One region of the Vibrio cortegadensis genome, then DNA from elsewhere that is predicted to be linked to it. Evidence: predicted binding sites of a transcription regulator. Region 1 holds the regulator's gene; the other holds the start of a gene.

Region 1 (3,199 bases):
GGATGCTCAAGCGAACCTGCAATCGTTAGGTGGTGAAAGCCTAGTACTTGCGAAAGGCTTAGAGGCGGCGTTTGTGACTCCGGGTATTATCGATGTCACACAAATCGTCGAACTGCCGGATGAAGAGTATTTTGGCCCGTTACTACAGGTTATTCGTTACGAAAGCCTTGATGCGGCGGTTGAAATGGCAAACGATACTCGATTTGGCTTGTCTGCTGGACTGGTGTCAACTGACGATGGTGAATGGGATTACTTTGTGGATCACATTCGCGCGGGCATCGTGAACCGTAACCGCCAATTGACCGGAGCGAGTGGTGATGCGCCATTTGGTGGCCCTGGCGCTTCTGGTAATTTACGACCAAGTGCTTACTACGCTGCTGACTATTGTGCTTATCCAATGGCATCAATGGAAGGTGAAGAGACATTACTCCCTGCTACCTTTAGCCCTGGTCTAGAGCTTTAGGGCTACGGTAGGCGGAAACCTCAATTCAGTACTAAATGGTTATCGAATGCAGAGTGATACAGCATGAGATAACCTTTTTTCTACAGCAAACTCGGTCTACAGACCCTAATAAATACAACAAGGAGGCGTCATGACGCCAGATGTTTTATTTGAATCCCTATGGAAAGATTATATTCAACGCCTTTGCCCTTCTGCGGATAAGGTTCATCAATTGCTTCGCGAAGATGCTGAGCTGATTAATGATCACATCGCACTTCGAACGTTTAATGTTGCTCCTCTTGGGATTGAAACCTTAGCGAAGCCTTTTTTAGCATTAGGGTATAAAGAGTGTGGTGATTATCTATTTGAAAGCAAAAAGTTGGTTGCCAAGCATTATGAACATGATGATCCAAACCAGCCCAAAGTCTTTATTAGTGAGCTGAAAGTGGAAGAGTGCTCTGAAGCGTTACAAGCCATCGTCGCTAAACTGGTGGAACAAGTGGATGCTCAACAATTGAAGACTCAGGACTTTTTATACAGCGGCCGTCAATGGGAACTGAGCTTTGAAGATTACCAAACTCTAGCAAAAGAGAGTGAATACGCCTCTTGGTTAGCTGCTCATGGTTATGGTGCTAATCACTTTACAGTCAGTGTGAATCAATTAAATGACTTTAGTGAAGTTCAAGAGGTGAATGATCATCTCAGTAGCGTTGGGTTTGTTATCAATGGTTCTGGGGGGGAGGTTAAAGGCTCACCAGAAGTGCTATTGGAGCAATCATCGACCATGGCCGATCGCGTATTGGTCCAATTTACTGAGAGTGAACAAGTTGTCCCTGGCGGGTTTTACGAGTTTGCGAAACGTTACCCAATGAATGATGGTCAGTTGTACACGGGTTTTGTTGCTGCGTCAGCCGATAAGATCTTTGAGAGTACAAACGGCTAGATCATTAATACGAGCGCATGGCGTAACAATTAGCTAATAAAAAACCACCAATAGCGATATTGGTGGTTTTTAAATTTTATAGTGTTTTCAGTAACGCGAACTAGCGAGTACCGTAAACTACAATTGTCTTACCGTGAGCTGAAATCAAGTTCTGCTCTTCTAGCATCTTCAAGATACGACCAACCGTTTCACGAGAACAGCCAACGATTTGACCGATTTCTTGGCGAGTGATCTTAATTTGCATGCCATCAGGGTGAGTCATTGCATCAGGTTGTTTCGCTAGGTTTAGTAGCGTTTGTGCAATTCGGCCCGTTACATCTAGGAATGCTAAGTCACCTACTTTTTGGCTAGTAACTTGTAGACGGTTTGCCATTTGCGCTGAAAGACGCATTAGGATGTCTGGGTTTACTTGGATAAGTTGGCGGAATTTCTTGAAAGAAATCTCAGCAACTTCACAAGGAGATTTTGCTCGAACCCATGCTGTACGCTCTTGGTCTTCTTCAAAAAGACCTAGCTCACCAATGAAGTCACCTTGGTTAAGGTAAGACAAGATCATCTCTTTGCCTTCTTCATCTTTAATTAGTACCGCAACTGAACCTTTCACAATGTAATACAAAGTTTCGGCTTTTTCACCTGCGTGAATCAGCGTACTTTTTGATGGGTACTTATGAATATGACAGTGTGAAAGAAACCACTCTAATGTTGGGTCGGTTTGAGGTTTACCTAGAACCATAATATCTCACTTCCTCTGCAGGGTACGCTTGCTGCTTTCCATAATTAGCAAAGCCTAGTAGTAGGCAGTTCCGTTAGGATAAGAGCACTCTTGTTAGTGCTACAAGCTATCTTGTGTTTCGGTTAGGAATAGTATCCTTTTTCCTAATCCATTTCTTGATTTTAATCGTGTCATTGCCACGATCTTCTACGCAAAACTGTGCACATGATCACGGTATGAAAAGTAACCGAGATTTAAGCGTGATGACTAACCAATTTTTCCTGTTTCAATCAGCTGTTGCAGGATTGGTCTCACGATGAGTTCCATGGCAAAACTCATTTTCCCTCCCGGCACAACCAGGGTGTTATGGCGTGACATGAAGGAGCCATCAATCATGGCTAATAGGTACGGAAAATCAACATTTTTAATCCCACGTAGACGAATGACAACAAAGCTTTCATCTAAACTTGGGATGCCTTTTGCATTCAATGGGTTTGATGTATCAACGGTTGGCACTCGCTGAAAGTTGATATGAGTGCGAGAGAATTGAGGGGTAATATAATTCAAATAGTCATCCATTGAACGAACGATCGAATCCATTACCGCTTCTCTGGAGTGGCCACGATCTCGTGTATCGCGAACAAATTTCTGAATCCACTCTAGGTTGACTATTGGCACCATGCCAATCAATAAATCGACATGCTGTGAAACGTTGATGTCGCCATCTACGACCCCACCGTGCAATCCTTCATAGAACAACACATCAGAGTCAGATGAAATGTCCTGCCATGGGGTAAAAGTGCCGGGCATTTGGTTGTAGGGTACCGCTTCATCGAATGTATGAAGGTAACGCCTTACTTGGCCAACACCCTCATTGCCATACTCTCTGAAAAACTCAGCCAAAGCAGGAAAGTCATTCGCTTGAGGGCCGAAATAACTGATGTGTTTACCCTGTTCTCGGGCTTTGCGTATTTCCACATCCATCTCAGGGCGTGTAAAACGGTGGAAACTATCTCCTTCAACCCATGCCGCTTTGACATCCATCATATTGAACATCTTGCGGAAGGCTTCAGAAGTTGTTGTAGTACCAGCACCGGAAGAG
Region 2 (3,199 bases), on a different replicon from region 1:
CACCATCCCATATGCACGATATCTGTTTTTTCAAATTCAGTATCGTTGCTCCAGCCGTTATCTTCTTCCACATACATTAAGTCAACGTTTTGACTCAATATTCGCGGTAAGCATACGCTAAGAGCGGCAGAACGAAGAACAGGATCTTGTGGCATATAAATCGAAACGCGCTTATTTTCGTTACACATATCTAGCACATGTAGAAAATGTGCATATGACGTATAAGGCGGTCGAATAAGTGCCCCTTTTGATGGATAGTTGAATATTGTGAGGTTCCCCATTGGGTCCTCGACATTTCCACGAGCCAAAATGGTTTGATACTGTTGGTCTATTCTTTCACGTAATAGAGGTGAAGGTGCCGGTGTCGGTAAATTCGCTTCTGAAGAGTGGTCTCGAGAGACAAACCGTGAAGGTGTGCTGTAAGGGTCATGATCGACTGAACCTTCAGGTTCTTCACCAGAAGAGTAGTTTACGTGTTGACATAAAATGTAGCCAGAGTGCGCTTCGCCTGTCGCAATCCATAATACGCCATTACTGCTTTTAGGTTGCAGTGGCATATAGTGAGAAGCAAATTCAAATGATTCTGCATGATTTACCCAACGAGCATCGATCATCGCCAGTTTACGACGGCAGCGACTTGCAATATGGTCAACATGGTCGTAGAACGTCTTTGGGTTGATTGAGAGTTTTCGGCAGATTTCACGTACGGAGTAACTCATAAAGAGCAACCCAAGTAAGTTTTCTTGAAAGGCTAGTTTTTTGTTGATACCAGACCATTTGTCAACAAACGTGGATTGGCACTGTTTGCAACGGTATCGCTGACGATCACCACTAAAACCAAAAGCATGGTAGAGGTGTTTGTGGGTGTGAACGGATAGACCAAAGTTCTCACACTCGCCGTTACGACAAGCGGGAAGGCCATCACTGTGAAGTTGTCTTAACCTATGTAACTCGTTAAGAACTTCTTGGTTGTTAAGTAAGGGGGGGAAAGCTCCACACTCACGACAAACCATCGCCGGACGCTTAGGGTTCGCATGTTGCAAAACGTAACGTTTTGCGTCGCTCAATCCAAAGTTGTCACACGCCAATGTTTTACAAAAGTTGAGTTGTAAACCATCTGCGTCTTTTGGCAGTTTGCCGTTGGACACGATCGCCCCCTCGGGATATTCAGGCTGCCAAGTTTTACCTCAGCAGCAAAATGAATTTTTATTAGATGTTGATTGCTGTTTCTAGAGCAACTTTCATCATGTCATTGAATGACTTTTGACGATCTTCAGAGCTTAGTTTTTCGCCACGGATGATGTGGTCAGAAACGGTAAGGATTGTCAGTGCTTTTGCACCTAAGTCAGCAGCAACACCGTAGATACCCGCTGCTTCCATATCAACACCTAGGATACCTAGTTTTTCCATTTTGCCGAATAGGTCAGCTTCAGGAGTGTAGAAAAGGTCTGCAGAGAATACGTTACCAACTTTAACTGGAACTTCTTGTGCACGAGCTTGGCTTACTGCTTCTTCTAGAAGACCGTAATCAGCAATTGCAGCGAAATCGTGGTTGTTGAAACGAATACGGTTCACTTTAGAGTCTGTAGAAGCACCCATACCGATAACAACGTCCATTAGTTTAACGTCATCACGTACAGCGCCACAGCTACCTACACGGATTACATTTTTAACACCGAATTCTGCAATGAGTTCGTGAACATAGATGCAGCACGATGGGATACCCATACCGTGACCCATTACTGATACTTTTTTACCTTTATAAGTACCTGTGTAACCAAACATATTACGAACGTCACATACTTGTTTTACATCATCAAGAAAAGTTTCTGCGATGTATTTAGCGCGTAGTGGGTCACCTGGCATTAGTACTGTTTCAGCGAAATCACCAGCTTGAGCATTAATATGAGGGGTTGCCATAGTTGTATCTCCAAAGTTTTTATCGTGGTGACAAGGATTTAAAATTCAAATCACCAATTCTGTTGAATCTGTTTCTGTCTGTTGAAGCAATAATAGCTAGATATCACGGCCTACCTTGAGACATTCATCACAGAATAGTGCAAGGTGCACTACATTGCCAATATTGATAACTCTTTTTGTTGAAAGTTGTAAGGCAATCGATTTGCTATGTGAATTATTAATAGTGGTTGTACGAAAATATTTTTTGTACAATCAGTTTTGGCATGCTATAAGTTATACGTAGGTTAATTTTGTATAGTTTTGGGGGTGTTTATGTCGCATATTGAGATCGGAGTGAGTGCATGTATCATTGGAAATCCAGTCAGATTTGATGGAGGAAGTAAATTAAATCATTTTCTTGCTCGGGATCTTGTTGACTATTTTTCTTTCGTGCCCGTTTGTCCTGAAGTTTCTATAGGTATGCCGACACCAAGACCGGCAATACGGTTGGTTTCTGACGAAGAGCGAATTCGCTTACTGCAAAGTCAAGACAGTTCGAAAGACCATACCGACAATATGATTCAGTTTTCGAAACAGAAAGTTCAAGATCTTGGTAAAAAAGAGCTGTGCGGTTATGTTGTATGCGCTAACTCTCCGACATGCGGCATGGAGCGTGTAAAAGTTTACCAAGGTAACCAAGCGCAAAAAAATGGTGTTGGCTTATTTACACAAGAGTTGATGGAGCAAATGCCGTGGTTGCCTGTAGAAGAAGATGGAAGGTTACAAGACCCTGTATTACGCGAGAATTTCATTACACGAGTCTATAGCTTGCGAGATTTCTATGATTCGATGGGGGGCGATCCAACGCCCGGAAAAATAGTTGCTTTTCATTCTCGCTATAAATTGAGCTTGATGGCTCACCATCCTGAGTCATATAAATCACTAGGTCGTTTGGTGGCACATATTAAAGATTACGATGAGAATGAGTTTTACCAACGTTATCGTACTGAATTCATGCAAGCGATAAGAAATCGAGCAAGCAGAAAAAACAATACTAATGTTCTGATGCATATCCAAGGCTATTTCAAAACACTGCTTACTGGGACGCAAAAAGCGGAACTGTGCCGTGTGATAGATCAATACCGAACCGGCTTGCTTCCGATCCTTGCACCGTTAACTCTAATTAATCACTACTTAGAGGCGTTTCCTGACTCGTATTTACTACAGCAAAAGTATCTCCAACCGTATCCGCAAGAACTAGGATTACGCTATGCACTATGAATCTGATCATGAAAAATGT

Evidence for each region. The regulator CRP, encoded in region 1, controls carbon source genes, mostly activating them, when cyclic AMP is high. The targets are predictions, from matches to a motif close to TGTGANNNNNNTCACA.
Region 2: the regulator CRP is predicted to act here: its motif matches at 2,037-2,052, upstream of deoD (purine-nucleoside phosphorylase).

What each region holds. Positions count from the first base shown of each region.
Region 1 is NZ_AP025472.1:288,698-291,896, forward strand. It holds gene astD (succinylglutamate-semialdehyde dehydrogenase) at 1-463, shown strand, start outside; gene OCV39_RS01270 (DUF1338 domain-containing protein) at 594-1,385, shown strand; gene crp (cAMP-activated global transcriptional regulator CRP) at 1,486-2,118, opposite strand; gene OCV39_RS01280 (phosphoribulokinase) at 2,365-3,199, opposite strand, start outside.
Region 2 is NZ_AP025473.1:266,427-269,625, reverse strand. It holds gene OCV39_RS15740 (IS1 family transposase) at 1-1,148, opposite strand, end outside; gene deoD (purine-nucleoside phosphorylase) at 1,210-1,920, opposite strand; gene OCV39_RS15730 (YbgA family protein) at 2,233-3,180, shown strand; gene OCV39_RS15725 (MerR family transcriptional regulator) at 3,170-3,199, shown strand, end outside.